Regions from separate parts of the Streptomyces sp. NBC_01224 genome, predicted to be linked through region 2. Evidence: riboswitches for the same ligand, from Rfam matches in the RefSeq annotation. Region 2 holds a riboswitch; each other region holds the start of a gene.
The links. A riboswitch is a leader RNA that binds a small molecule or an ion and turns the genes downstream of it on or off. The one in region 2 is predicted to bind cobalamin.
Positions count from the first base shown of each region.

Region 1: another riboswitch for cobalamin. It lies ahead of OG609_RS13395 (ribonucleoside-diphosphate reductase subunit alpha); the one in region 2 lies ahead of OG609_RS31430 (cobalamin biosynthesis protein).
Region 3: another riboswitch for cobalamin. It lies ahead of OG609_RS44170 (ABC transporter substrate-binding protein); the one in region 2 lies ahead of OG609_RS31430 (cobalamin biosynthesis protein).
Region 4: another riboswitch for cobalamin. It lies ahead of OG609_RS28690 (prenyltransferase/squalene oxidase repeat-containing protein); the one in region 2 lies ahead of OG609_RS31430 (cobalamin biosynthesis protein).

Region 1 is NZ_CP108529.1:3,124,772-3,132,337, forward strand. It holds gene OG609_RS13375 (sugar ABC transporter substrate-binding protein) at 1-1,292, opposite strand, end outside; gene OG609_RS13380 (GntR family transcriptional regulator) at 1,572-2,336, shown strand; gene OG609_RS13385 (DUF3311 domain-containing protein) at 2,903-3,157, shown strand; gene mctP (monocarboxylate uptake permease MctP) at 3,154-4,791, shown strand; cobalamin riboswitch at 4,946-5,073, shown strand; gene OG609_RS13395 (ribonucleoside-diphosphate reductase subunit alpha) at 5,213-7,566, shown strand, end outside.
Region 2 is NZ_CP108529.1:6,976,276-6,983,841, reverse strand. It holds gene OG609_RS31445 (class II aldolase/adducin family protein) at 1-275, opposite strand, end outside; gene OG609_RS31440 (inorganic phosphate transporter) at 538-1,803, shown strand; gene OG609_RS31435 (hypothetical protein) at 1,839-2,069, shown strand; cobalamin riboswitch at 2,242-2,372, shown strand; gene OG609_RS31430 (cobalamin biosynthesis protein) at 2,517-3,590, shown strand; gene OG609_RS31425 (cobyric acid synthase) at 3,587-5,104, shown strand; gene cobN (cobaltochelatase subunit CobN) at 5,113-7,566, shown strand, end outside.
Region 3 is NZ_CP108529.1:9,621,084-9,628,649, forward strand. It holds gene OG609_RS44165 (FecCD family ABC transporter permease) at 1-966, opposite strand, end outside; gene OG609_RS44170 (ABC transporter substrate-binding protein) at 963-1,949, opposite strand; cobalamin riboswitch at 1,989-2,140, opposite strand; gene OG609_RS44175 (IS3 family transposase) at 2,395-3,297, opposite strand; gene OG609_RS44180 (transposase) at 3,303-3,590, opposite strand; gene OG609_RS44185 (hypothetical protein) at 3,660-4,052, opposite strand; gene OG609_RS44190 (replication-relaxation family protein) at 4,300-5,523, shown strand; gene OG609_RS44195 (hypothetical protein) at 5,847-6,533, opposite strand; gene OG609_RS44200 (hypothetical protein) at 7,521-7,566, shown strand, end outside.
Region 4 is NZ_CP108529.1:6,368,986-6,376,551, forward strand. It holds gene OG609_RS28670 (ECF transporter S component) at 1-531, opposite strand, end outside; gene OG609_RS28675 (ABC transporter ATP-binding protein) at 528-2,246, opposite strand; gene OG609_RS28680 (energy-coupling factor transporter transmembrane protein EcfT) at 2,243-3,397, opposite strand; gene OG609_RS28685 (SCO2322 family protein) at 3,394-4,080, opposite strand; gene OG609_RS28690 (prenyltransferase/squalene oxidase repeat-containing protein) at 4,077-5,351, opposite strand; cobalamin riboswitch at 5,464-5,601, opposite strand; gene OG609_RS28695 (MBL fold metallo-hydrolase) at 5,666-6,706, opposite strand; gene OG609_RS28700 (aldehyde dehydrogenase) at 7,129-7,566, shown strand, end outside.

The sequences.
Region 1 (7,566 bases), 3.9 Mb from region 2:
TTGTTGATCATCGAGTCGATCTCCGCGTCGGCCGCCTTGGTGGCGTCCGCGACCGACTTGCCCTTGATGATGTCGAGCAGCATGATCTCGAGCGTTTCCTTCTTCTCGATCGCCGTCCAGCCCGGGGCGATCGGCGTGAACCATGCGTCCGGCACGGCGTTGGCGATGGCCGCGGTCTCCGGCTTGGCCTTCAGCGGCTCAAGCTGCTTGGTGTTGTTCGGAAGGATGTTCTTGGAAGCGAGCACTTCTTCGGACTTCTCGCTGGTGAACATCGAGATCCACTCCTCGCCGAGATCCTGGATCTTGGACTTGGAGATGGTGGCCAGGTCGGAGCCGCCGATGAAGGACGGGAGGGCCTTGCCGTTCGGGCCGGGCATACCCGCCGTGGCGATCTTGCCTTCCAGCTTCGGGTTGCCGTTCGCCTTGGAGTCGATGACGCTGCCGGCTTCCCAGCCGTTGCCGTAGAGAAGCGCGGTCTTCTCGTTGGCCATGACGTTGGCGTGGTCCGCCTCGTCCTTGGTCTTGTCTCCGTGGTTGTACTTCTTGACCAGCTCGACGAAGTCCGTGATGCCCTTCTGGGCCTCGGGGGTGGAGAGGGTGGACTTCCACTCCTTCTTGCCCTCGTCGTACTTGGCTATCTGGCCGCCCTCGGCTGCGACGTAGGACATCGCGGCGTACCAGTACCGACCCGGCAGGTACAGCGGCGAGAACGCCTTGTCCTTGCCGTACTTCGTGCCGATCTTGTCGAGCGCGGCGGTCAGCTCGTCCTGCGTGGCGGGGAGGGTGTCCTTGCCGGTGCCGGCCTTGAACATGTCCTTGTTGTAGATCGCTACGCGGGCGCCCGCGTAGTAGGGCACGCAGTACTGCTTGCCCTCGAAGGCACAAGTGTCCTTCAGGCCCTTGATCCAGGTGTCCGAGTTCTCGTACTTCTTCGGATCGATCTCGCCGAGAGCCCCGTTGAGGATGTACGTCATGGTCTCGGTGTTACCGAGCTCGACGACGTCCGGGAACTTGTCACCGGCCAGAGCGGCGTCGAGCTTCTTGGCCTTGTCCGCCCACGTCTGGTACTGGACATTGACCTTGACGTTGGGGTACTTCGCCTTGAACTGGCTGTTGACATCCTTGACCAGTTCGGGCCAGGTGCTCTGCGCGTCCGACATCAACCAGACGGTGAGCGTCTCCTTACGGTCCTTCGGATCCTTGGACGAAGTCTTGTCGTCGTTCGAACCACACGCTGCGATCGAAACCAACATGCCCGCGACGCCGATCGCCGCGATGAGCTTGCGCTTCACGCCACCCTCCTCAGGGATGCTGCAACCCCTCCCCACCGCGAAGACCGTCGACGAGTACTGCTGGGGCTGGGACCTGGTCTTTAATGGTTTAGACCAGTACCGGGAGCTTGGCCTAGACCTTTTGGGGTGTCAAGGGTGTATAAGAAGTGCACTCGCGTCCGTTATAGGACCGACACCTGAGGGAGGGCGACGAGCCGTGACCGGACCGTGCCACCATGTGAGCCGCGACAGACGGAGGAGCCGGTGACGGCAGCAACGCAGCAGTCGGGAAGGCGGGCCATGGGTGCCGACGGGGGCAGTACGGAGAACGAGACGGGCGCGACCACGCGGACGGCGCGCGTCCCGAAGTACTACCGGCTGAAGCGACATCTCCTGGAGATGACGGACACCATGCCGCCGGGCACTCCCGTGCCCCCGGAGCGGACCCTGGCCGCCGAGTTCGACACCTCGCGCACGACCGTGCGCCAGGCGCTCCAGGAGCTGGTCGTCGAGGGCCGGTTGGAGCGTATCCAGGGCAAGGGCACCTTTGTCGCCAAGCCGAAGGTCTCACAGGCCCTGCAACTCACTTCCTACACCGAGGACATGCGCGCCCAGGGCCTGGAACCGACATCCCAGTTGCTGGACATCGGCTACGTCACGGCCGATGACACGCTCGCCGGTCTGCTCGACATCACCACCGGCGGCCGAGTGCTGCGGATCGAGCGGCTGCGGCTCGCCAGCGGGGAGCCGATGGCGATCGAGACCACCCACCTTTCGGCCAAACGCTTTCCCGCGCTGCGCCGTTCACTGGTGAAGTACACCTCTCTCTACACGGCACTGGCGGAGGTGTACGACGTACGGCTGGCCGAGGCCGAGGAGACCATCGAGACCTCGCTCGCCACCCCACGCGAAGCCGGACTGCTCGGTACGGACGTGGGCCTGCCGATGCTGATGCTGTCCCGGCACTCGCTCGACGGGCGGGGCGAGCCGGTGGAATGGGTGCGCTCGGTGTACCGCGGCGACCGGTACAAGTTCGTGGCGCGACTCAAGCGACCCACGGACTAGACATATTGATCACGCAAGGGCCCCGCTCCGCGGACCTCGGTCTGCGGAGCAGGGGCCGGTCGGTGCCTCGCACCCACCCTCAGGCGCAGCAGTACGCCGTGGTGTCCACGTAGGCCTGACGGTCAGAAACAATCTTGCAGACCTTGTACTGGCCGTACTGGAGACCGTTGGCAGCAATGAACTCCTTCCGCAGGAACTGCTGCCACCGGACCCCCGCAGAGCCGTGTTGTAGCAGGAGTACGCACGGCCCTCCCCCGCAAGGCTGGTCGGTGCGGCCAGGGCCGGCGAGGACATCGCAAACGCCGGCGCCGCACCCACGACGATCACCCCGGAAGCCTCTTTTCGCGAGCGAAGCGACCCGCGCCACATCATCGTTCGGGGTTCGCACGCTTGCTCGGCAGAATCTGCCCGCCGGGGTGAACCAAGATGGGCCCGCCCCCGTGATACTTACCGATGGATCACCGTTGCCGGACCGCAATGCGGACAGGGGGTGACGGTGACCGGAAGCCTCCCCTAGATTTCCTGCGCATTGCACCAGGTGATCAGCGAGGGGACGGAGTCGCCGCATGTCAGCAGGCCCAGAAGGAAAACCACCGACCGTCACACCGGTACGGGTGGTCATCGCCCTCTGTCTCATCGCGCCGTTCGTGGCGATGCTCTGGGTGAGTTCGTACGCGAAGGTGGACCCCACCTTCATCGGCATTCCGTTCTTCTACTGGTACCAGATGCTCTGGGTGCTGATCTCCACCGCGCTCACGATGATCGCGTACAAGCTGTGGCAGCGTGACCAGCGCGCCCGCAGGGGGGGTGCGTCGGCATGAAGGACGGCGTGAACGGCGTCGCGCTCGGCGTCTTCATCTTCTTTTTCCTGGCGGTCACGGTCATGGGCTTCCTGGCCGCGCGCTGGCGGAAGGCCGAGAACGACGCCAGCCTCGACGAATGGGGCCTGGGCGGACGTTCGTTCGGCACCTGGGTCACCTGGTTCCTGCTCGGCGGCGACCTGTACACCGCGTACACCTTCGTCGCCGTACCCGCGGCGATCTACGCGGCGGGCGCGGCCGGTTTCTTCGCCGTGCCGTACACGATCCTCGTGTACCCGCTGATCTTCACCTTCCTGCCGCGGCTGTGGTCGGTCTCGCACAAGCACGGGTACGTGACCACCTCGGACTTCGTCCGCGGGCGCTTCGGCTCGAAGGGGCTCTCGCTGGCGGTCGCCGTCACGGGCATCCTCGCCACGATGCCGTACATCGCGCTCCAACTCGTCGGCATCCAGGCGGTGCTGGACGTGATGGGCGTGGGCGGCGGAGAGAACACCCACTGGTTCGTCAAGGACCTGCCGCTGCTGATCGCGTTCGCGGTGCTCGCCGCGTACACCTACTCGTCCGGTCTGCGGGCACCGGCGCTGATCGCGTTCGTCAAGGACGGACTGATCTACCTGGTCATCGTGGTGGCGATCATCTACATCCCGATCAAGCTCGGCGGCTTCGACGACATCTTCGCCAAGGCGGGCGATGCGTTCTCCCAGACCAACCCGGCAACCGGCAAGCCGCGCGGCGCGCTCGCGCCGGGCGAAGCCGGCCAATGGGGTTACGCCACACTGGCGTTGGGCTCGGCGCTGGCGCTGTTCATGTATCCGCACTCGATCACGGCGACGCTCTCCAGCCGCAGCCGCAATGTGATCCGGCGCAACACCACGATCCTGCCGCTGTACTCGCTGATGCTGGGCCTGCTGGCGCTGCTCGGCTTCATGGCGATCGCCGCCGGGATCAAGGTCGACAACGGCCAGTTGGCCATCCCGCAGCTGTTCGAGAACATGTTCCCGGACTGGTTCGCGGGCGTCGCGTTCGCCGCCATCGGCATCGGCGCGCTGGTGCCCGCCGCGATCATGTCGATCGCCGCGGCGAACCTCTTCACCCGCAACATCTACAAGGACTTCCTGAAGCCGGACGCGACCCCGGAGCAGGAGACCAAGGTCTCCAAGCTGGTGTCGCTGCTGGTGAAGGTCGGCGCGCTCGCCTTCGTCCTCACCATGGACAAGACGGTCGCGATCAACTTCCAGCTGCTCGGCGGGATCTGGATCCTCCAGACGATGCCGGCCCTGGTCGGCGGCCTGTTCACCCGCTGGTTCCACCGCTGGGCACTGCTCGCGGGCTGGGCGGTCGGCATGGTGTACGGGACGGTGGCCGCGTACGGGGTCGCGAGCCCGACCCAGGCTCACTTCGGCGGGTCGTCCAAGGAGATCCCGGGCATCGGCGAGATCGGCTACATCGGCTTGACCGCGTTCGTGCTGAACGTGGTGGTGACGGTGGTGCTCACCTTCGTCCTGAACGCCGTGAAGGCACCCGCCGGGATCGACGAGACCTCCCCGGCCGACTACACGGCCGACGCGGGCGACAAGGGCGTCCAGGTGGAGCTCCCGCCGGCCACGGCAGGGGCGCCGGGCGGCGGCCACTGACGGCCGCTCCCACGGCCGTACGACGGCCCGTCGAGGCCCCTCCAGCAGGGCGCGGCGGGCCGTCCGTGCGCTCAGCGGCGGCCCTGCGCGCCTCCCGAATTCTGTTGCGCGACACAACATGTGGGGGCTGTCTCATCGGACGGCCCCCACATGTATGCTCGTGCTCGCTGTCGCCGCAGGGAAATCCGGTGCGAATCCGGAACTGTCCCGCAACGGTGTATTCGGTGCGCTTTTGCGCACCCTCAAGTAAGTCCGAGGACCTGCCGACAGCGCATCCGGCTCGACCGAACCGGATGCCAGACGTCCGGGCCTCGCGGATGGGCCGGTGGACGCCGTAATGAGTGCTGCCCCGACGCGGGCCCGCCTCTGCCCGGCTGCCCCGCTCCCCGCCGGCCCCGAGCCGAGCGAGGGAGAGCACCACGTGACCATCGCGCCAGCCGATCCGGCTTCAGTCGCTGTGTCCGAAGCGGCCGAGTCCGAGGGAACCGCACACGACGGACCGGGGACCGCACTGCTGCGTACCCTGACCGACCTCACCGTCGATCTGCCCGACACCGACCCCGGTCGCGTCGCCGCCGCCGCGCTGCGCGGCCGTAGCGCCCGGTCGGACGAGGCGGAGTTGCGTTCGCTGGCAACGGAGGCCGCCGCGGGGCTGATCTCCGAGGACCCCGCCTACTCCCGGCTCGCGGCCAGGCTACTGACCCGCACCGTCGCGGACGAGGCGGCGGGCCAGGGCGCGGTCTCCTTCTCCGCCTCGGTCGCCGTCGGGCACCGCGAGGGCCTGATCGCGGACCGTACCGCCGAGTTCGTCGCGCTGCACGCGGCCGCACTCGACGCGCTGGTGGAGCGTTCGCTGGCCGACGGCGCCGACGACCGCTTCGGCTACTTCGGGCTGCGGACCCTGCACAGCCGCTATCTGCTGCGTCACCCGCACACCCGCCAGGTCATCGAGACGCCGCAGCACTTCATGCTGCGCGTCGCGGCCGGGCTCGCCGAGGACGACTCGAAGCGCGCCCTGGACGAAGTCGCGGCACTGTACGGGCTGATGAGCCGGCTCGACTACCTGCCGTCCTCGCCGACCCTGTTCAACTCCGGCACCCGCCATCCGCAGATGTCCTCCTGCTATCTGCTGGACTCCCCGCTCGACGAGCTCGACTCGATCTACGACCGCTACCACCAGGTGGCGCGGCTCTCCAAGCACGCGGGCGGAATCGGCCTCTCGTACTCCCGCATCCGCGCCCGCGGTTCACTGATCCGCGGCACCAACGGGCACTCCAACGGCATCGTGCCGTTTCTGAAGACGCTCGACGCCTCCGTCGCCGCGGTCAACCAGGGTGGCCGCCGCAAGGGCGCCGCCGCCGTCTACCTGGAGACCTGGCACGCGGACATCGAGGAGTTCCTTGAGCTGCGCGACAACACGGGTGAGGACCAGCGGCGTACGCACAACCTCAACCTGGCGCACTGGATCCCGGACGAGTTCATGCGCCGGGTCGACGCGGACGGCGACTGGTCGCTGTTCTCGCCCGCCGATGTGCCCGAGCTGGTCGACCTGTGGGGCGACGAGTTCGACGCCGCGTACCGGGCAGCCGAGGCCAAGGGGCTGGCCCGCAAGTCGATGCCGGCCCGTGAGCTGTACGGCCGGATGATGCGTACTCTCGCGCAGACCGGCCAGGGCTGGATGACGTTCAAGGACGCCTCCAACCGGACCGCGAACCAGACCGCCGAGCCGGGCCGCGTCGTCCACTCGTCGAATCTGTGCACCGAGATCCTCGAAGTCACCGATGACGGCGAGACGGCCGTCTGCAACCTGGGTTCGGTCAACCTCGGTGCGTTCGTCGCCGACGGTGGCATCGACTGGGAGCGGCTGGACGCGACCGTCCGCACCGCCGTGACCTTCCTCGACCGGGTCGTCGACATCAACTTCTACCCGACCGAGCAGGCCGGCCGGTCCAATGCGAAGTGGCGCCCCGTCGGCCTGGGTGCGATGGGTCTGCAGGACGTCTTCTTCCAGCTGCGGCTGCCGTTCGACTCCCCCGAGGCCCGCGCGCTCTCCACGAAGATCTCCGAGCGGATCATGCTCGCGGCGTACGAGGCGTCCTGCGAGCTCGCCGAGCGCTCCGGCCCGCTGCCCGCGTGGTCCGAGACGCGTGCCGCGCGCGGTGTGCTGCACCCCGACCACTACGACACCGAGCTGAACTGGCCGGAGCGCTGGGACGCGCTGCGCGCCCGGGTCGCGAAGACCGGGATGCGCAACTCGCTGCTGCTCGCCATCGCGCCGACGGCGACGATCGCCTCGATCGCAGGTGTGTATGAGTGCATCGAGCCGCAGGTCTCCAACCTCTTCAAGCGCGAGACGCTCAGCGGTGAGTTCCTCCAGGTCAACGCATATCTGGTGGATGAACTGAAGCAGCTCGGCGTGTGGGATGCGCGGACCCGTGAGGCACTGCGCGAGGCGAGCGGCTCCGTGCAGGGCTTCGCCTGGATCCCGGAGGATGTGCGGGCGCTGTACCGCACGGCGTGGGAGATCCCGCAGCGCGGTCTGATCGACATGGCAGCGGCCCGTACGCCGTTCCTCGACCAGAGCCAGTCGCTGAACCTGTTCATGGAGACGCCGACGATCGGCAAGCTCTCCTCGATGTACGCGTACGCCTGGAAGCAGGGGCTGAAGACGACGTACTACCTGCGCTCGCGCCCGGCGACCCGGATCGCCCGTGCGGCCTCCGGCCAGGCCTCGGCCGCCGCCCCCATTCCCGTACAGCAGACCTCTGCTCCCGA
Region 2 (7,566 bases):
TCACTGTTCCGGTAGACCGCGAGATGGAGCGGGAGTTCGCTGGTCGGGGCCAGTTCGCCGAGGACACGGTTGCCTTCCAGATCGACGCCGACGGCGTCCTCGGGGCGGAGCCGGTCGTACGGCACTCCGCTCGGGGTGACCAGGACCGTCCCGCCGACCCGTGCCGACACATTTCCCGAGGTCCCGACGACGAGGCCGTCCGCCGCCGTCCTGCGGGCGGTGGCGACGACACCGCCCCAGGCACGTTCGATCGCATCCCGTTGCTGATCGCTCATGCGGAGATCCTGTCAGCCCTGGAGGCGAACGGGCATGCGATCGGGGGGATAAGTCACAAACCGGAGAAGTTTACAAAGGGGGTGACAGAGGGCGAATCGGGCCCGAATCGCCCCTTCGCCCGGCCCCCACCGCCCCGCGAAGGACAAACGGAACGGCCCGACTCCGGTTGGAGTCACCACAGCGCCCTGCCCAGTTCATCTTCCGTTCATCCAGGTTGCCTACGGTCCACGTGCCAATGACGTCGAACGATTGCCTGGGTAAATGGAACACATCACGCTGCTACTCGCGATTGTGATCGTGACAGCTCTAGTGTTCGATTTCACGAACGGTTTCCACGACACCGCCAACGCGATGGCGACCACCATCTCGACCGGTGCACTCAGACCGAAGACAGCGGTGGCCATGTCCGCCGTTCTCAACCTCGTCGGCGCGTTCCTGTCGGTCGAGGTCGCCAAGACGATCTCCGGCGGGATCATCAACGAGGACGGGCTGCGGACAGAAGTCATCTTCGCGGCACTCGTCGGCGCCATCCTGTGGAATCTGCTGACCTGGCTGGTCGGACTGCCGTCCAGCTCCTCGCACGCCCTGTTCGGCGGACTGATCGGCGCAGCCGTGATGTCGGCGGGCTGGTCGTCGGTCAACGGCGGCACCGTCGTCACCAAGGTGCTGCTCCCCGCGGTCGCCGCCCCGATCGTCGCCGGTCTGGCCGCACTGCTGGCCACCAGGCTGACGTACCGGATCGGCGGGAAGATCCGCAACGACGCCCAGGAGAAGGCCACTGCCAAGGGCTACCGCGCCGGCCAGATCGCCTCGGCCGGACTGGTCTCCCTCGCCCACGGCACCAACGACGCGCAGAAGACCATGGGCATCATCACCCTGGCCCTGGTCACCAGTGGCGTCCTGCACCCCGGCTCCAACCCGCCGGTCTGGGTCATCGTCTGTGCCGGTACGGCCATCGCACTCGGCACCTACCTGGGCGGCTGGCGCATCATCCGCACCATGGGCAGCGGCCTCACCGACCTCAAGCCGCCACAGGGCTTCGCCGCCCAGACCAGCGCGGCCACGGTCATCCTGGCCTCCTCGCACCTCGGCTTCTCCCTCTCCACCACCCAGTCCTGCTCCGGCGCCGTGATGGGCGCGGGGCTCGGCCGCCAGGGCGGCGTGGTCCGCTGGTCCACCGCCACCCGGATGTTCATCGCCTGGGGTCTGACACTGCCCGCCGCGGGCCTGGTCGGCGCGGGCGCGGAACTCCTCACCAAGCAGGGCACCTGGGGTGTCGTGGTCGTCGCGGCGCTGCTGGTCGTGGGCTCCGGGGCGATCTGGCTGGTATCGCGCCGCAAGCCGGTCGGCCACGGCGATGTCGCGCCGACGGGCGGCGACGCCGAGCCCGCGGGCGTCGTCACCACGGCCATCGCCGCCGTCAGCCCGCCGCTCACCACGGCCCAGGCAGCGGCCCAGGACCTCAAGACCACCATTCCGGCTCCGGCCGGAACCACCCAGGACCCGGCGCGACCCGCCACCGTCTAGGCCAGCCGCCTAGGCAGGCCGTCTAAGGATTCAGCATGAACATCGACTGGGCAGCCCTCGGCTCCGTCTTCGGCGTCTCCCTCGTCGTCACCGTCGCGCTGGTGGGTTTCTTCACCCTGGGCATCGTCGGTCTCTCCAAGCAGCCCGAACCGGCGGCGCAGGGCGGCTCCGGAGGCTCGCTCCTGCTGGCCCGCGTCGGCGCTTACGTCTGCTTCGCGCTGTGCGCTGCGGCGGTCGCGTACGGGATCTATCTGATCGTCGCCTGAGCCCTCCTCCGCGCACTCCCCCGTCGGGCCGGACACACCTCGTGTGTCCGGCCCGTTGTGGTGTGCCCGGTCCGATGTGGGGCTCAGCACACTGCACCGTCGCAGGTCAACGGCAAGTTGACGGGCGTTCGCGGAGCGTGGTGGACTGCCGGAGCCAATTACGGCGACAGCAGAGGAAGCCGGTGCGAATCCGGCGCGGTCCCGCCACTGTCACCGGGGAGCAGTCCCCCACACCGGAAGTCACGGCACGCGCGAGCGGGTTGGAAGGCCGGGGGAACTGCGGATCCGGGAGCCAGGAGACTCTCGTCGCCGGTCACGTCGAACCAGGGCGCGGACCCTGAGTGAGGACATATCGCCATGCCTGGCTGCCGTGCGTCCGTTGCTGTGGCGCTCTCGACGAGAGCCGCCTGTACGAAGGTCCTTCGAGGCGTATCGGCCGGTTGAGCCGTGCGTGCCGACCGCATTTTCGCGTACGGCGCCACGGCCGGTCTGATCGGCGATCTGCTGCTCGGTGACCCCCGCAGGGGACATCCGGTCGCCGCCTTCGGGCGGGCCGCAGCGGGCGTCGAGCGGCGTCTGTGGCGCGACCACCGCGGGTGGGGCGCGCTGCACATGCTCGTGTGCGCCGGAGGCGCCGCGGGTGGTGCGGCGCTGATCACCCGTGCCGTACGCAGCCACCCCGTCGCCTCCGTCGCGCTGACCGCGGCCGCCACCTGGTCCGTCGTCGGCGGTACGTCCCTGGGGCGTGAGGCCCGGGCGATCGGCGGCGCCCTGGCGGCCGGTGACATCGAGTCGGCCCGCGAGCGTCTGCCGCATCTGTGCGGGCGCGACCCGTACTCCCTCGACGGACCGCAGATCGCCCGCGCCGTGGTGGAGTCCGTGGCCGAGAACACCTCGGACGCCGTGGTCGGCGCCCTGGTGTGGGGTGCGCTGGCCGGTGTGCCCGGGCTCGTCGGATTCCGGGCCGCCAACACCCTCGACGCCATGGTCGGCCACAAGTCGCCCCGCCACCGGCGCTACGGCTGGGCCTCGGCCCGCCTCGACGACCTCGCGGGCTGGCCCGGTGCCCGGCTCACAGCCCTGCTCGCCGTGGCCGCCGGGGGGCGGCCGCGTGGAGCCGTACGGGCGTGGCGGGCCGACGCGGCGAAGCACCCGAGCCCCAACGCGGGCCCGGTGGAGGCCTCGTTCGCGGGTGCGCTCGGCGTACGGCTCGGCGGGACTCTCGCGTACGGCGGCCGGGTCGAACACCGCCCCGTCCTCAACGGGGAGGCGGGCCGGGCGGTGGAGACCGAGGACATCGAACGCGCGGTACGGCTGTCGCGCCGGGTGAGTGCGCTGGCCCTCGGCGTGTGTGTGGCGGGACGACTGGGTGCGGGCCTCGCCGCACGACGGATCGCAGGACTTCGGTCCGCAGGACTTCGGTCCGCAGGACTTCGGTCCGCAGGACTTCAGGTCACGGGACTTCAGGTCACGGGACTTCAGGTCACAGGACGTCGGATCGCAGGACGGAGACGGACATGAGCGGCGGGCTGCTGGTCGCCGGAACCACCTCGGACGCGGGCAAGAGCGTCGTCACGGCAGGCATCTGCCGTTGGCTCGTACGCCGGGGCGTGAAGGTGGCGCCCTTCAAGGCGCAGAACATGTCGCTGAACTCGTTCGTCACCCGCGAGGGTGCCGAGATCGGGCGCGCCCAGGCCATGCAGGCCCAGGCGGCCCGGGTGGAGCCGACCGCGCTGATGAACCCGGTCCTGCTCAAACCCGGCAGCGACCGCTCCAGCCAGGTCGTCCTGATGGGCAGACCGGTGGGCGAGATGAGCGCACGCGGCTACCACGGAGGCAGGCAGGAAGCGCTTCTCGGCACGGTCGTGGACTGTCTGGAGCAGCTTCGGGGCACGTATGACGCAGTGATCTGCGAGGGGGCGGGCAGTCCGGCCGAGATCAATCTGCGGCGCACGGACATCGTGAACATGGGCATCGCGCGGGCGGCACGCTTCCCGGTGGTGGTCGTCGGCGACATCGACCGCGGTGGCGTCTTCGCCTCGTTCTTCGGTACGACGGCGCTGCTCGACGCCGAGGACCAGTCGCTGATCGCCGGCTACCTCGTCAACAAGTTCCGTGGCGACGTGTCGCTGCTGGAGCCCGGCCTGGAGATGCTGCGCGGGATCACCGGGCGGCAGACCTACGGGGTGCTGCCCTTCGCCCACGGACTCGGCATCGACGAGGAGGACGGGCTGAGGGTCTCGCTGCGCGGAGCCGTACGCGAATCGGTCGTCGCGCCGCCGCACGGCGACGACGTGCTGCGCGTCGCGGTGTGCGCCGTACCCCTGATGTCGAACTTCACCGATGTGGACGCACTGGCCGCCGAACCGGGCGTCGTCGTCCGGTTCGTGGACCGCGCCGAGGAGCTGGCCGACGCCGACCTCGTCATCGTGCCGGGCACCCGCGGCACCGTGAACGCGCTGGCCTGGCTGCGCGAGCGCGGCCTCGCCGACGCCCTGGTGCGGCGTGGAGCCGAGGACCGGCCGGTCCTCGGCATCTGCGGCGGCTTCCAGCTCCTCGGTGAACACATCGAGGACGACGTCGAGTCGAGGGCCGGGCACATCGACGGCCTCGGCCTGCTGCCCGTACGCATCCGCTTCGACCGCGAGAAAACCCTCGCCCGCCCCGCCGGCGAGGCGCTCGGCGCCCCCGTCGAGGGGTACGAGATCCACCATGGCGTCGCCGATGTAAGCGGCGGCGAACCATTCCTGGACGGCTGCCGGGTCGGCGCCGTGTGGGGCACCCACTGGCACGGCTCGCTGGAGAGCGACGAATTCCGCCGCCGCTTCCTGAGCGAGGTCGCGCGGGCCGCCGGCCGGCGCTTCGTCCCCGCCCCCGACACCGGCTTCGCCGCGCTGCGCGAGGAACAGCTCGACCGCCTCGGCGACCTCATCGAAGAACACGCGGACACCGACGCGCTGCTGCGGCTCATCGAGTCGGGTGCGCCGTCAGGACTTCCCTTCATCGCCCCCGGAGCACCTGGAGCACGCGCATGAACGCCCCTATGAGCACCGTGCTGTTGCTGTCGACCGCCGACACGGACCTCCTCGCCGCCCGCGCCTCCGGCGCGCCGTACCGGATCGGCAACCCCACCCGCGTCGACGTCCACGAGGAACTCCCCGCACTGATCGAGGGTTCCTCCGTCGCCGTCGTCCGCCTTCTCGGCGGCAAGCGCGCCTGGGAGGACGGGCTGGCCGTCCTCAAGGCATCCGGCATCCCCACCGTGCTGCTGGGCGGCGAGGCCGTGCCGGACGCGGAGCTGATGGCCGAGTCGTCCGTACCCGCCGGTGTCGTCGCCGAGGCGCTGCGCTACCTCGTGGAGGGCGGCCCCGGAAACCTCGTAGAACTGGCCCGCTTCCTCTCCGACACCGTCCTGCTGACCGGCCACGGCTTCGCCGAACCGCAGAAGATGCCCGAGTGGGGCCTGCACGGCAGCCGCTCGTTCGTCGAGGGCCGCCCGACCGTCGGCGTGCTCTTCTACCGGGCGCACCAGCTGTCCGGGAACACCTCGTTCGTTGACGTCCTCTGTGACGCGGTCGAGGCCCGTGGCGCCAACGCCCTTCCCGTGTACTGCGGTTCGCTGCGCGGCGCGGACGCCGGTCTCTACGAGCTGCTCGGCAGGGCCGACGCCCTGGTCGCCACGGTGCTCGCGGCAGGCGGCACCCGTGCGTCGGACGCCTCCGCCGGGGGCGACGACGAGGCCTGGGACATCGGCGCGCTCGCCGATCTGAACGTCCCTGTGCTGCAGGGCCTGTGCCTGACCTCCACGCGCGCCGCGTGGGACGCCTCCGACGCCGCGCTCTCCCCCATGGACGCCGCGATGCAGGTCGCGATCCCCGAGTTCGACGGCCGTCTGATCACCGTCCCGTTCTCCTTCAAGGAGGAGGGTCCCGACGACGTACCGGTGTACCGCGCCGACCCGGAACGGGCCGCGCGCGTCGCCGGAATCGCGGTCCGCCACGCCGTCCTGAAGCACAAGGCGAACGCCGAGAAGAAGCTCGCCCTCGTCTTCACCGCCTACCCGACCAAGCACTCGCGCGTCGGCAACGCCGTCGGTCTGGACACGCCCGCATCGGCGGTGCGGGTCCTGGACGCCCTGCGCGACGCCGGTTACGGAGTCGACGGACACCCCGACAACGGCGACGAGCTCATCCACCGACTCATCAACGCCGGTGGCCACGACGTGGAGTGGCTGACCGAGGAGCAGCTCGCGGCAGCGCCCGCGCGTGTGCCGCTCGCCGACTACCGGGCCTGGTTCGACAAGCTGGAACCGGAGCTGCGCGACTCGATGCTGGAGCACTGGGGCGAGCCGCCGGGTTCGCTGTACGTGGACGGGGACGACATCGTCCTCGCCTCGTTGCAGTTCGGGAACGTGGTGGTGCTGATCCAGCCACCACGCGGCTTCGGCGAGAACCCGATCGCGATCTACCACGACCCGGACATGCCGCCGTCGCACCACTACATGGCGACGTACCGCTGGCTGGAAAACTCCTTCGGTGCGGACGCCGTCGTCCACATGGGCAAGCACGGCACGATGGAGTGGTTGCCGGGCAAGGGCCTCGGCCTGTCCTCCGGTTGCGGCCCCGATGCCGTGCTCGGTGAACTGCCGCTGATCTATCCGTTCATCGTCAACGACCCGGGCGAGGGCACCCAGGCCAAGCGCCGTGGGCACGCCACGGTGGTGGACCATCTGGTGCCGCCGATGGCGCGCGCCGACACCTATGGCGACCTGGCCAAGCTGGAGCAGCTGCTCGACGAGTACGCGCTGGTCAGTGATCTCGACCCGACGAAGGCCCCATCGGTGCGGGCACAGATCTGGACGCTGGTGAAGGCCGCCGAGCTGCACCACGACCTCCATGTCGACGAACAGCCCGGCGACGACGACTTCGACTCGTTCGTCATGCACATCGACGGCTACCTCTGCGAGATCAAGGACGTCCAGATCCGGGACGGCCTGCACATCCTGGGCGGCGGCCCCGTCGACGAGGCGCGGGTCAACCTGGTGCTGGCCGTGCTGCGCGCCTCCCAGGTGTGGGGCGGAACGGCGAACGCACTCCCCGGGCTGCGGGCGTCGATCGCCGAGCACTTCGGGCTCAGCGAGAAGGAGTTGCTGGCCGAGCCGGGCGCCGCGGTGAAGGTGCCGGCCGAGCTGACCGAACTGGTCGACGGCCCGGCGCGCACCGGTGCGGACGCGATCGATCTGCTGGAGAAGCTGTGCCGCCGGCTCGCGGAGGGCATGGAGGAGCGCGGCTGGGACCTCGCGGCCGTGGCGGGGCTGGTACGGGACGTCCTCGGCTTCGAACTCCCGGACGCCGTGGCCGTGTTGGGCTTCGCGTGCGAGGAGGTCGTACCGCGGCTGGCCCGGACGACGGACGAGATCGACCACATCCTGCGGGCGCTGGACGGCGGCTTCGTACCGGCCGGCCCGTCCGGATCGCCCACGCGCGGGCTCGTCAAT
Region 3 (7,566 bases), 2.6 Mb from region 2:
AATCTCTTCGGGGGCTGCCACGGTCCGCGCCAGCAGATCGGCCAGCAGCAGGAAGGCGGCCCCGCCGAGCGCGGCCACGGGCAGCAGTCTGCGGTGGGACGCGCCGACGATCATTCGGGCGGCGTGCGGAATCATCAGGCCGACGAAGCCGATCGCCCCGCTGTAGGCGACCAGCACGCCGATGATCAGTGACACCAGCACGAAGACCCCGCCCCGGAAGCGCCCGGGGTCCAGGCCGAGGCTGCGGGCCCCATCCTCCCCGGTCAGCAGCAGATCCAGCGGACGGGCCAGGCTGATCAGGAGTACGGCCCCGAAGCCCAATACCGAGGCAGGCAGCGCCAGTTGGTCCCAACGGGCGCCACCCAGGCCGCCCAGCGTCCAGAACAGAATCGCCCGCACATGCTCGGCCCGCGAGGACAGCACCAGGATCAGGCTGGTGAACGCGGACAGCACGTACTGGATCGCCACCCCGGCCAGAATCAGCCGGCCCGTAGTCATGGTGCCGCCGCGCCGGGCCATCGCGTAGACGGCGACCAGCGCAGCCATGGACCCGGCGAACGCGGCAATGGGCAGGGCCACGTCGGTGGCCGCCCCGGCGCCGACCCCCAGCACGACGACCACGGCAGCGCCCGCTGATGCCCCGGACGAGGCGCCCAGCAGAAACGGATCGGCCAACGGGTTGCGCACCAGCGCCTGGAGCACCGTTCCCGACAGGGCCAGCCCGGCGCCGACGACGGCCCCGAGCAGCACCCTGGGCAGTCGTACCTCCCACACGATCGTCGGGTACGCACCAGTGCGTTCACCACCCAGGACCGTACTCAGTACCTCGCCCGGCGGAATCCGTACGGGGCCGAGCGCCAGACCGGCCACCGCCGCCGCGAGCAGCAGCACCGTGAGAACGCCGATCACGACGGGGGTCGAGCGGAGGACGGACTTCGGACCGGGGCGGGCGGACTCCGCGCTCACGGAGTGCCGGGGTGCAGCTGCCCGGCCAGGTCCTGCACGGCGTCGGCGACCCGGACACCGAGCACGGCCGAGGACAGCGGGAGTACCGCGAACTTCTTGTTCTTGACCGCCGGCACGTCCGCGAGCGCCGGATCGTTCAGCAGCCGCTTTTTCTTGGCCGCCACCGTGGTGCCTCCGTAGTCGTAGATCACGACCACCTCGGGCTTGCGCTTGATGACCTGCTCCCAGGAGACGTCGCCGAAGGTGGCGTCGAGATCCGCGAAGACGTTCCTGCCCCCGGCGAGCCGGACGATCTCGTTGCCGATGCCCTTACCGCCAGCGGTGAACGCAGAGCTGTCGCCGGAGTCGTACACGAACACCGAGGGACGCGAGGAGCCCTTGAGATCTGCCTCGACCGCCGCGATCTTCTGTCGCTCCTCGGCAAGCAGCTTCTTGCCGCGCTCCGGTACGCCGAAGATCCTGGCGACTTGGGTGATCTCGGTGGCGAGCTGATCGATACCGACCTTGCCCTTGGTGCAGTTCTCGATGTTCAGCCGGGTGTTGATGCCGTCCTTCTGGAGCCCCGCCCGGTCCTGGCCCTTGGTCATGTCGAAAGCGCTGTTGTACCCGCCGTAGACGAAGTCGGGGTTGGCGCCGAGCAGCACTTCCTTGGAGGGGTACTCCTTCGCGAGCACCTTGGTCCTGGCATATGCGGACCGGTACTTCGGCAGGATTCTGTCGTCCAGGTAGGCCGTCCCGGCCAGCCGGTCCTGAAGCCCGAGGGCCAGCATGATCTCGGTGACGTGCTGGTTCATGGTGACGACCCGCTTCGGCGGGGCGTCGAAGGTCGCCTTCGTACCGCAGTTGGTGACCGTGTAGGGAAAACCGTCGACGGCCGGTGCGGCCTCTGCCTTGCCCACACCGCCCGTTCCGGAGCCGCAGCCGGTGAGCGGCAGCAGAAGCAGGGGTATGAGCGCGAGTGGTACACGGCGTATCGGGGGCATGGCCGAGCCTTTCCGGGGGATGTCCTCGTCCCCTGGGTCGTACGAGAAGGCGGCGCGGCCAGTATCTGGCTTCCGGGCTGCTGCAGCCCGGTCACAGTGGCGGGACCGTACCGGATTCACACCGGTTTCCTGACGCGCGTCGCCTGAGTTTTCGGAGGCCATTCTGTCAGACCGCGTATTCCGGCAGGGTGGCTTTGCACACGACGCGCGCAGCAGTTGTTCACAGCTACGGGAGACACTCGCAGAGCGGCGAGGTCGATGTGAGCTGCCCTGAGGGCCCGGCTTCGTGTCCGGTCAGTCGGTCGGGGGCGGGCCGTGTGCAAGGACCAGTCGCCGGTGTATTCGTCCAAGTTGATCCGCAGGGGCTCCAAGGTGTCGGTGTCGTGGACATCGGCCCGGATGATGCGGCCGGTGAAGTTCCCCCCTGGTCTTGGACAGCGGTTGCTTACGCTGCGGGGGTGAAGTCGTGCTGCAGCCTGGCTCGGGTTTCGAGTGGGGTGAGGTACCCGAACTCGGGGTGCTTGCGGAGCCTGGTGCGGTTGTACTCGACCTCGATGAAGCGGAAGATGTCAGCGCGGGCCGCCTCGCGGCTCTCCCAGACGGCGGTGCCGATCTCCGCTTTCAGCAGTCCGAAGAAGCTCTCGGCTGCGGCGTTATCGTAGCATATGCCGGTTCTTCCCATGCTCTGCCTCAGGTTCAACTCCTGTAGTTCGCGGCGGAATTCGCCACTCGTGTACTCGCTTCCGCGATCGGTGTGCATGATGCAGCCACCCTGAAGGTCACCGCGGCCGGCGGCCATCCGCAGCGCGTCGGTGACCAGCTCGGCACGATGGTGTTCGGCCATCGCGTAACCGATCACCTCGCGCGTCGCCAGGTCGATGACGGTCGCGAGATACCACCAGCCGTCGATCGTCGGCAGATAGGTGATGTCACCGACGAGCTTCATGCCGGGCCGGTTAGCGGTGAAGTCGCGGCCGACCAGGTCCGGAGCCGGTGCGGCCTTGGTGTCCTGTTGCGTCAGGTGGCGGCGTCTGCGGCGGGTGATGCCGCGGATGTCGCGCTCGCGCATGATCCGCTCGACCTTCTTCCGGTTGATCGCATGTCCCTTGCGCCGCAGCGCGGCGTGCACGCGCGGGGCGCCGTAGGCACCCCGCGAGGAGGCGTGGATCTCACGGATCTCCTCGCTCAACTCGTCCTCGGCGCACTGTCGTTCGGCCGCTGTCGGCCGGGCCGCCAGCCAGGAGTAGAAGGTGGAGCGGTTGATCCCCGTGACACGGCACAGCAAAGCCACGCTGTAGCCGCCAGGGTTGGCCTCGGCGGCCTTCTCCGCGTCGATGAAACGGCACAGCGTGCCTACTTCATCGTCTCCTTCGCGAAGAAGGCCGCTGCTTTTTTCAAGATCTCGATCGTCTGCTGCTGTTCCCGGTTCTCCCTGCGCAGCCGCTGGAGCTCATCCTTCTCCGCCGTGGTCAGCGCGCCGGGCGCCCCCTCGCCGCAGTCGACCTTCGCCTGCTTCACCCAGCCGCGAAGCCCCTCCGCACTCACACCGAGTTCCCGGGCGACCTCGGTGACGTTCCGCCCTGACGACCGGACCAGTGCCACCGCGTCCCGCTTGAACTCCGACGTGTACCGCTTGCTCATGTTGCTCTTGCCACTCAACCTGGACTGCTTCCTCCGGGACTGATCCGTCCCAGTATCAGGCTGTCCACTTCAGAGGGGGAACTTCACGGTGCCCAGGCGCAGTGAGCCCCGAAGCTGCCGGCCTATTCGGTTGGGCACCTCCAACCCAATGAGCGGCAGCGGCACCATGGAGCCGGCCTTGAGGACCAACGGCAGCTCGATGCGCTCAGCCTCGTTGCCGACCTGCACCGGCGCCGCGAAGTGCACCGACGGGTTGAACAGCATCTGGGTACGCCGTGCCCTCTTCCAGCCCACGCGCTGAATGGCCCGCAGCCGCCACAGCGCCCGCTTCAGGCGATGGCCGGGGATGTCACGCCAGACCGAGTAGCCGACGATCGTCACGTCCAGGCGGCCGACGTTCGAGGCATCGGTGCGCACCCACCACCGGCCGGGCAAGCCGACCCGGCCTCCTGCGGTACGCACTTGGGACGCCACCGTGGAACCCACTTTGGTGCCCGGCACCGAGCAGGACGGAAAAACCGCAGGTCACCACACAGAAGCGGCCGCGCGCCGCGTTGTCACTACCCTCTTCTCTCCTCCTGAACTTCTGTGTGATGTCCGTGGAGGAGGAGATCATCGGGTCTGGGGGCCGGATGCCCTCTGCGGCCGGGCGCGGCCGGCGCCCGGCAGGTGGCCGCGCGGGACAGAAGACGGGAAGGGAGCGGAGCTGATGGCGGGGAAGCGGGAGGAGAACCCGGCGGGGTCATCGAACAACCTGCGCGGCGACGTGCTGCGTGTGCTCGGAGTGCTGAAGGTCGCGACGGTCGAACAGATCCAGCAGATCTCAGCCCCGCACCTGAGCTACCGGCACACCGACAAGGACGAGCCCTCGAAGCGGAAGCAGGCCCGCACCGCCTCGCACCTCGGGGTGCTCTCCGATCTGCGCAAGCACGGCCTGGCGGAGAACGGCGGGCAGATCTCGGGTGGCGACACGCTGCGCAACCTGACGCCCATGGGCCTGAAGGCCGCCTCCTACGAGCTGGGACGGCCGGTGGGGGAGATGGGCAACCCGGCCCGTGGCGCGGGCCGCACCGGTGCCTTCCACCCGATGGTGGTCAACGACGCCGTGCTCGCCCTGCTGCGCCCGAAGCCGGACCTGGCCCAACTCGTTGACGAGCCGGCCGAAGTCCTCGCCGCCGCGCAGGCCGCAGTCGACGCGCCGGACGGGCTGGGCACCATCGCCTCCTACGCGACCGAGGTGGCGCTGCCCGCGACGGGCACCTGGTCCAATCCCGGCAGGGGCGGCGCCCAGGCGGACATCGTCATCACCTCGCCCGAGGACGGGGTGCCGCTGTTGTTCGTGGAGATCGACAACTGCTACGAGTCCGCGCAGGTACTCGCCGGGAAGATCGACAAGTACGTGCGGTTTGGCCAGCGGAAGGTGAAGGACGCCGACGGCAAGGAGCGGCCGATGTGGCGCACCCGCTGGTGGGTGCCCGACGGCCGACACGGCGATCAGCCGCACCCTCCGCTGCTGCTCGTCTTCAACCGCGTCGGCCCGCGCAACCCCAACACCGTCATCGCACAGCTGGCCGAGCTGACCCAGCGGCACTGGCAGGGAACCGCATACGACGACGGCTTCCACATGTACGACGGCAAGCTCCCCATCGTGGTCACCGGCATGAAGCAGCTCCAAGAGCACGGCCCGGCCGGGGCGGTCTCCGACGCTTCGGCCGCCCGCACAACCAGGCGCTCCTGGAAGCGATCGGCAACCCTCGCCGGGAAGCGTACGACGTCCGCCGACAGGCCGAGTACGCAGCCCGCGAGCGGGAGTACAAGGAGCAGCTACGCCGCGCCGCCGCGCAGCAGAAGGCCGAGCGGGAGGCCCGCCGTCCCGTGTGCGCTAGCTGCGGAACCCGGTTCACCGACGAACGGTGGGAGGCGGCGCAGGTGACGGACTGGGGCACCCCGAAGGACTCCCACCCACACCTGCGCGACGCCTGCAAGCAGAGGGTCGTCGCCGCCGGTGGAGGCCAAGCCGCTGGCAAGCAGGAGCACTAGGAGCAGGAGCGTGGCGGGGCAGAGCAGCAGAACTTCCAACGTGAGGCCCGCCGTCCTGTCTGCACTGGCTTCGTTGGTCTCTAGGAGCAGCGTTTGTCGACGGATCGCGGAGGCAGTCGTCGATCGACCGGCTTGTGAATGTCGAGGAGAAGTGATGGCACTGCGGTGGCTGTGAGGCGCGACAGCCAACTGCCATCAATACCCGTGTGTTATCCGCTATGACGGATCGAGGTCCGCTGTGCTGGTGGGGAGGCGCATAGGTTGGTGTTGGTCAGGCGTCGGCGGCAGCGGCGGCAGCTCGGCGTGCGTGACCGTGTACCCGCCCCTGGTCACCGGGGCGTACGGAGCGGGGGCCATGCAGGTGCCGACCGGGGCCTCCTCGGGGTAGGCGTCTCCGTCCGGCAGCAGGTTCACGCCGTTCCAGGAGAAGCCCACGCGGTCGGCGGAGCGACCCTTGTCCCTGCCCCCGTCGTAGACGCTCAATCCGATCCGGTGCCCGACGATGGGCGGTCCGCCAGGGCTCACCTCGGTGATGACCGCTGTCAACGTCGCGGTTCGTGGTCCGGTGACCAAGCAGTCCACACTCCCCTTTGACGTGTACGTGATGTTCCGCTCGGCCGAGTAGTGGGAGATGGTGATCGTCCCCTGAGCGTCGGTGGGCAGACCCGTGGGGATCGTGGGCAGCGGGCGGCTGTACGGGGCGCCGTGAGCGTCGAAGGTGAACGAGCGGGTGTCGTTGTCCTTGTAGTAGGGCAGCACGAACTCGGCGCTTCCGACGACGCTCGCGCTGACCTGCTTCTCCTCCCGGTGTCCGGTGGCAGCGACGGCGGCGCTGGACAGGGTGAGACCTGTGGCGAGTACGGTCAGGCCCGCCACGGTCCTGCGCAGTAAAAGAGATGTCATGGTGATCTCCTGCTCTCCTGAGGAGTCGGTGTTCGACGGGATCCATCCTGTGCGTTCGCGCTGTCCCGGCCATCGGCTTCCAGGCTGGACATTCCGGCGTTCGCTCACGCCTTGCGACGTAGGTGCCGTCAACCTCAGGTCGCATGTCGGACGTCTGGGGCCCCGTCCCAGAGCGGCTGGTCGTCGATGTAGGTAGCGGCAGCTGTCAGCCGGCATTCGTCGGCTCCCCGCCTCATGCCTGAGCGCTGCCCTGGCAAGAGGCTCAGAGCCTCCCGAACTCATCGACACCGCCCTTCCGCGGAACGGGGTGCCTCCCAAACCCATCGACAACTGACTTCACTACTGTGCCGAATAAAGCCATGTCTGCACCGACTGCGGTGCCACGTTCACCGACGAACGGTGGAAGGCGATCGAGCGCGTCGGCTGGGGCGCTTCCCCAGAGCCGCGCCCGTCTCTGTGCGAGGACTGCGACCGGCGCGACGTACAGCAAGCCTGGCCGGACGAGCACCGGCATCAAGAGCAGGGTCAGCCCCTGCCCGAACAGAAGGCTGGCGGAACCTGGCTCTCCCGCTGTGACTGGGCGAGCTAGGTGACACCAAGGTGGGTCGGTGAGCTGGCACCGAGTGTGGACTTGAGCGCGGTACCTGTCACTGTTTGGGCATTCCAGTTGTCACCACCTGGGGTTTTTCGCTCTAGTTGTCACCAACTTCGCTGGACCGGGGCTGCGACGGTGATCTCCGTGATGCGGCTTCTGGGGGCGGGCTCCTTTTTGGGGCGCGGAGGAGATACGCGCGAAAGGGGATACTTCGTGACGCTGCGCTAAGACCTGTTGCAGTGTGCTATGGGCAATGTGGCTGACCATAGTTGGCCTGTGGAGGGAGATACGCCGGTAGCTGACTCGCCGGAAGCAACTTTCGCGCCGAAACCCACGTCTGCCAGTGGGAACGGGACCGAACCCCACCGACCCATACATGAACGGAGCTTTCGGTGCTCATAGGACTGCTCACCGCCGCGGCAGCATCGATCTGTTACG
Region 4 (7,566 bases), 610 kb from region 2:
CCCGTACACCGCGAGCATCACGAGCTCGGCCCGCCCGCGCAGCCGGTCCGGGCCCGGCAGCAGGCCCGCGCCCATCGCGAACCAGCCCATCGACAGCATCTGGAACGGCATCCACGGCCCCACCCCACCGGTGAGCAGCGCGGACGCGAACATCGTCACCGAGCCGAGCACGAAGCCGAAGCCGGGCCCGAGCACCCGGCCGCTCAGCACCATCAGGAAGAACATCGGTTCCAGCCCCGCCGTGCCCGCGCCCAGCGGACGCAGCGCGGCGCCGACCGCGGCCAGCACCCCGAGCATCGCCACCGCCTTCGCGTCGAGACCGGAGTCCGCGATCATCGCGACGACCACGCCGACCAGCAGTGGCAGCAGCGCGGCGAACAGCCACGGCGCGTCCTGGGAGTGCGCCAGACCGGAGTCCGCACCGGCCAGCAGCGGCCAGCCGAACGCGACCACACCGATCGCACTGATGAGGACGAGCGCGGCGATCGCACGCGGCCCGAGACGTACCGGCCGTGTGCCGCGCCCGCTCATGACGTGGCTCCCAGCGCGCCGCGCACCTGCGTCACGGTCAGCCACTCCTGCGGGGCGAGGATCTTCGCGGTCTGCGGGGCGAACGCCGGGGAGGAGACCACCACCTGCCGGGTCTCCCCGTCCGCGACGGTCTCCCCGTCGGCGAGTATCACCACCCGGTGCGCCAGCTCGGCGGCGAGTTCCACATCGTGCGTGGCCAGGACGATCGCATGCCCTTCGGCCGCGAGGCCACGCAGGACCCCTACCAGTCGGGCCTTCGCCGCGTAGTCCAGCCCGCGGGTCGGCTCGTCCAGGAGCAGCAGCGGGGGCCTCGCGGTGAGCACGACGGCCAGGGCGAGCGCGAGGCGCTGCCCCTCGGAGAGATCGCGGGGGTGTGTGTCGTCCGGCACACCGGGCAGCAGCTCGGAGACCAGGGCCCGACAGCTGCCCGCTGTGGCGCCCGCGTCGGCGTCGGCCGCGGCGCACTCGGCGGCGACCGTGTCCGCGTACAGCAGATCGCGTGGTTCCTGCGGTACGAGGCCGACCCGGCGCACCATCTCGCGCGGCGGCGTACGGTGCGGGGTCCGGCCACCGACGAGGACTGTGCCCGTGGTGGGCTCGACCATGCCGACGAGCGCGGCCAGCAGGGTGGACTTGCCCGCACCGTTACGGCCCATCAGGGCGACGGTCTCGCCGGCGGCGACGGTGAGCGTCACCCGGCGCAGCGACTCGACGCGCCCACGCCGTACACCGAGACGCTCGACCCGGGCCGTGGCATCGGCGACGGGCCCGGAAGCGGCGGTGGTGGTCGGTGCGCCGCGGCCCAGCAGCCGGGCGAGGGCGCCGCGCCGCGCGGGGGCGGTGGGCAGCGGGGCCACGGCTGCGCCGGCCGGCGCGGGCGACGGGGCGGGCTGCTGTGCCTGCGCCAGCCGCTCGCGCAGGCCCGCCGCCCGGCGCCGGGCATCGCGGACCGAGAGCGGCAGCGGCTCCCACCCCGCCAGCCGGCCCAGCGCGACGACCGGCGGGTGGACCGGGGAGACGGCCATGATGTCCGCGGGCGAGCCCATGACCGGTGCGGCGCCCGGCGACGGCAGCAGGACGACCTGATCCGCGTACTGCACCACCCGCTCCAGCCGGTGCTCCGCCATCAGGACCGTCGTACCCAGGTCGTGCACCAGCCGTTGCAGCACGGCGAGGACCTCCTCGGCCGCCGCCGGGTCCAGCGCGGACGTCGGCTCGTCGAGGACCAGGACCTTCGGGTGCGGGGTGAGGACCGAGCCGATCGCGACCCGCTGCTGCTGCCCGCCGGAGAGTGTGGCGATCGGCCGGTCGCGCAGCCCGGCCAGGCCCAGTAGATCGAGGGTCTCCTCGACCCGCCGCCGCATCACATCGGGGGCGAGGCCCAGCGACTCCATCCCGTACGCCAGCTCGTCCTCGACCGTGTCGGTGACGAAGTGGGAGAGCGGGTCCTGGCCCACCGTGCCGACCAGATCGGCCAGTTCGCGTGGTTTGTGGGTACGGGTGTCGCGCCCGCCGACGGTGACCCGGCCGCTCAGTGTGCCGCCGGTGAAGTGCGGTACGAGACCGGACACGGCGCCCAGCAGCGTCGACTTGCCGACCCCGGACGGACCGACGAGCAGCACCAACTCGCCCTCGGGAATGGTCAGATCGACCCCGCAGAGGGTGGGGCGCTCCGTCCCCTCGTACTGCACCGAGACGTGCTCGAACCGGATCACTGGCTCTCCTTGGAGTTCGGGGCGCCCACCGGGGGCGGCACGGGCGCCACCACCGCGGGCAGCAGCCCGATCAGCACCGCGGCCGCGGGCCACAGCGGAAGCACCGGTGCGACCAGCGGTACGACCCCGGGGCGCAGCGCCTCCCCGTCGACACCGCCCGCCCAGATCATCGCCACGGCCACCGCGACCCCCGAACCCGCCACCAGCCAGGCCCGCACACCCCACCGGTCGGGCCGGTAGCGGGTACGGACCGAGCGGGCCCCGCCGAGCCGCAGCCCGGCCATCGCGGCGACGAGCCCGGCGATCAGCAGCGGCAGGCCGTACACCGCACCCTGCGCGGCCAGCAGACCGTACGTACCCGCGCACACCCCGAGCAGCCCGCCGAGCGTGAGGACGTTCGTGGTGTGCCGGACGGCGGGCGGGACCTGGGCGGTGCGCCCGTATCCGCGCGCGTCCATCGAGGCCGCCACCGCGACCGACCGCTCCAACGCGCCCTCCAGGACCGGCAGTCCGATCTGGAGGACCGCCTTGATGCCGCCGGTCGGACGGCCACGCAGTCGGCGTGCGGTGCGCAGCCGCGCGACATCGGCGACCATGTTCGGCGCGAACGTCATCGCGACGACGACGGCGACCCCCGCCTCGTACAGCGCACCCGGCAGCGACTTCAGCAGCCGGGCCGGGTTGGCGAGCGAGTTCGCCGCACCGACGCAGATCAGCAGGGTGGCCAGTTTCGCCCCGTCGTACAGCGCGAAGACCAGCTGCTCGGCGGTGACCCGGCCACCGATCCTGACGCCCTTCGCCCAGTCGGGCAGCGGCACCTCGGGGAGTGTGAACACGGGATGCGTACCGGGGATCGGCGAACCGAGAAAGACGGAGAAGACCAGCCGCACACCGACGACGAACAGCCCGATCCTGATGAACGCCCCGTACGAACGGGCCCATGGCGCATCCGTACGGCGCGCCGCGACCACATAGCCCGCCACCCCCACCAACAGGCCGAGCAGCAGCGGATTGGTGGTCCGGGACGCGGCGGTGGCGAGGCCGAGCGCCCACAGCCACCAGGCCCCGGCGGGCAGGGCGTTGCTCCGGGTCGCCCCGGGGGCGCGCAGCGGGCGGCGCAGCCGGACCGGGCCGGTGGTCGAGGCGGTCATCCGCGGCGGCGGCGGGCCTGCACGACTGCGGCTATGCCGAGGAGAACAACGGCGCCGACCCCGACCAGCACCCCGGCGGACGGTCCGCCACCGGAGCCACCGGAGTCCCCCGAGCCGGCGGCGGAATCGGCCGGGGACGCGGATGCGGACGCGGCAGGCGCCTCGTGACCGTTGCCCGAGACCTGTTCACCGCAGCCCGAGCCCGGATAGTCGGATATGGCACAGAGCAGCGCGTCGCTGTTGTAGCGCAGCGGTTTGGCCACCGAGGCGAGCGCCTCCGCGGTGCTCGCGTCCGGGGCGACCCGTGCGCACGCGGTGCGCAGCGAGGGCGGAGTCTGGCCGGTCGGGGCGTCCGCCGCCGTGCCCGGGTCGATGACCAGCGCGACCCGCTTGGTGCCGTCCTCGGCCGGGGTGTCCGCGCAGATCTTCGCGAAACCGGGGGAACGGCGCGGCTTCGCCGAGTCCTGGGAGTCCTCGCTCACGGAGAACCGGAAGCCCTGCACCGCGCCGTCGTCCGGCCGGACCAGGGACGGGCCCTGGGTGGCGTACGTCCAGCCGGTGCCGGAGCCCTCCCAGAACGACCAGTACCGGTACCCGGCCGCCTGAGCCGTCCCCGCGCCGAGCACGGCCAGGACGGCGCCCAGGACCGCCAGGAGAGCGGCGGCCCTTCCCACCCGCCTCACAGCTGCTGGTTCTTCCGGCGGCCGCTGATCAGGAAGCCGGCGCCCGCACCGACGACGAGGCCGATGCCGACGTACCACCACACGCCGCCGATCACGTCGTCCCCGCTGTGGACCTGGTCCTTCTCCGTGGCCACGTACCCGGTGTCGGCGGACGGGTCGGGCGTCGTGATGGCCGCGGGGGCGGGACCGGTCGCGTTCAGCTTGTCGACCAGGTCGACGCCGCCGAAGTCGCGGGCGTCGGCGCCGGTCGCGTGCGCGGCGAGGGCGAGCTGCGCGTAGGCGGCGGGACCGTTCTGCTCGGCCCAGGCCCCGGAGTTCTTCTTCAGCCAGGCCACGGCCTTGGCCGCCTTGTCCTGGTGGCCCGCGGCCGACAGTGCGACGACCGCGTCCGCGGTATTGCCGAAGTCGGGCTGCGGGGTGGAGTCGGTGGCGCCGGGCATCGGCGCCAGGTTGAGATGACCGCTGGTCGCGAGGGCGTCTGCGAGGAAGTGGGCGCCGTTCTGCGCGGCCTGCTCGGGCGTGAGACCGGACCCCGGGTGGCAGCTGGGCGCCTTGACCGCGGCGTTGTTCCCGACGGCCAGGGCCTTGCCCATCGTGCCGAGCACGGCGGCCGCGGTGGCGTCAGCGTTGGCGGCGAGCTTCCCGGCCTTGTCGGGCTGGTAGGCGAAGGCGCCGCCGTCCTTGCTGTCGCACGGGATCGCGAGCCCCAGCAGTGCGTCGTAGGGGGTCTTGCCGCCCGGGGTCGTGATGTCCGCGATCCGCTGGCCCTGCCGGGCAAGGGCGCCGATCACCAGCGAGGTGGAGTTGGCGTCACTGGCCCCGCCCGCGGTGTAGCCCCAGCCGCCGTCCTCGTTCTGTACGGACTTCAGCCAGCGCACCGAGTTGTTCACGGTGTCCCGGTGCCCGCCCACCTCGACGAGCGCCTGGACGGCGGCCGCGGTGGCATTGGTGTCCAGCATGGTCTTCTCGGTGCACGGCTGGGAGACGTCGGGCCGGTACGCGGCGTAGGCGCCGTTGCCGCACTGCTGGGCGATCAGCCAGTCCACCGACTTCGTGGCGGGCGTGACGCCCTCGACCCGCTGAGCGAGGAAGGCCAGCGACTGCCGCCAGACACCGTCGTACGTGGGGTCCTTCGTCCCGTACAGCCCGGCAGGCAGTGCGGCGGACGGCGAGGGCGACGGGGACGGCGCTGCGACCGCGACCGGGGCAGCGGCCGCACAGAGCACGGTGGCGGTGGCGGCGAGCGTTGCTGCGCTGCGGCGTACGGTCATGGCGGGCGGGGCCTCTCCTGCGGGGGAACCGGGCACAGGCACGCTCACGCACCAGGCTCCGGCTCCGTATACCTCGACGGTGCCGACCACCGGGGTTCCGGTGGTGCGAGCCGGTCACGACCGCGGACAGGGCATTCCGACTCACCGTCTCCTACGACGGTTCACGGCTGCGTGGTCAGTGCCGGATTTGCACCGGCTTCCCCCTGAACGGGCATGATGACGACTCGCCCACTGTACCGGGCGCGGTCGGAGCGGTTCCGGGCCGGGAGGAGCGCCACCGCCCGCCCTCCGGCCCGCTGGAGCGTGGGCCGCCTTCACACTGCGACGTACGTCACGGGCTCGCTCCCCGCCACCGCCTCCGCGCGACCCAGCTTCACCAGCCGACGCAGATGCGCCTCGGCCTCCGAGACGGCGATGTTCCGTGATCCAGGCGGAATCTGCTCCCAGGGCCGGTTCCACTCCATCCGCTCGGCCAGCTGCCACGGTGTCAGCGGGGTGGCCAGCAGTCCGAGCAGCCCGGTCAGCCGCTCCTCGTGATGGTCCAGGAGTTCCCGCACACGCCCCGCGGCATCCGCGAACGCGTACTGATGGGCGGGCAGCACTTCGGCGACCCCGAGCCTGCCGATGCGCTCCAGGGAGTCGAGGTAGTCCCCGAGAGGGTCGGTCACCGTCGCGTCGTCCGGGTCCTCGTACAGCCCGATGTGCGGGCTGATGCCCGGCAGCAGATGATCTCCGGAGAAGAGGCGCCCCCGGCCGGGCAGGTCGGCGGGGTGGTGCTCCTCCAGGTGGAGGCAGACGTGACCGGGGGTGTGACCGGGGGTCCAGATCGCCCGCACCTTGCGCCCTGCCAGGTCCAGGAGTTCACCGGGCACGATCTCCCGGTCCGGCATCGCGGCCCGCAACCCGGGCAGGGTACGCATCCGGCCCCCGTCGGCCGCGGCGGCCCGCAACGGCGCGAGATGCTCCTCGGGCGCACCGACCGCGGTGAGCTTCGCCACGAGGTACTTCAGCCAGGTGCCTGGTTCCGACTGCCGGGTGCGGCGCACGATCGCGGTGTCCGCCGCGTGCATGGCGATCCAGGCGCCGGACGCCTCGCGCACCTGCCCGGAGAGGCCGTGGTGGTCCGGGTGATGGTGGGTGATGACCACACCGTGGATGTCGCCGATATCCACACCGACGGCGGCGAGCCCGTCGGTGAGCGTGTCCCACGCCTCCGGATCGTCCCAGCCCGTATCGATCAGGACCGGCCCGCGATCGGTGTCGAGAACATGCACAAGAGTGTGGCCGAGCGGATTGTCAGGGATGGGGACCTTGATGCTGTGCACGCCCCCGCCGTGGTCGGTCACCTGTGTCATGGGTCCCCATCTCTCTCGGCGACGTGCAGCTGTGGTGCGTAGCGCCCACTGTAACGAGAACTTGTTTCAGTAGTAGCCCCGGTCGACCATCTGTCAGGCGCGGTACGTGCTGTGCGCCGGAGGTGACGCGGGCCGGTCCGCCGGTGATCCGGGCGGGTGCTGTCGCAGCCGTGGACTCCTGGAACTGGAACTGGTATCAGTTCTGACACAGAGTCAGACAATGAGTCGGGTAAGACCGACCGGCACATGGGGGTGGGAGAAGGAGCGGGGCTGGGTGCGTGCAGCTGCAAGGCGGAGGAGGGAGGCAACGCGGAGCGTTGTTGACTGACGACAACGCCGCAGGTGTGCGTGGACAGCCCCGCGACGCCGCCCCCCCCATGTGCCGGTCGGTCTGACGCGCCGGGCCGCGGGAGGCAGCAGCCATGACCGAGCTTGTCGAACACGGAAAACTGTTCATCGGCGGGGAGTTGGTCGATCCACTGGGCCGGGATGTCATCGAGGTCATCTCCCCGCACACCGAACAGGTCATCGGCCGGGTGCCGCACGCCTGCGAGGGGGATGTGGACCGGGCCGTCGCCGCCGCCCGGCGGGCCTTCGACGAGGGGCCCTGGCCGCGGGCGTCCCTCGATGAGCGGATCGAGGTGATCACCCGGATCAAGGACGCGTTCGCCGTGCGGTACGAGGAGATCGCCCGGGTCATCAGCTCGGAGAACGGCACCCCGTACACGTCCAGCATCATGGTCCAGGCGCTCGCCGCGATGATGGTGTGGGACGCGGCGATCACCGTCGCCCGCACCTTCCCGTACGAGGAGCGGCGGGACGGGGTGCTCGGGCCGCTGCTGGTGCGCCGGGAGCCGGTC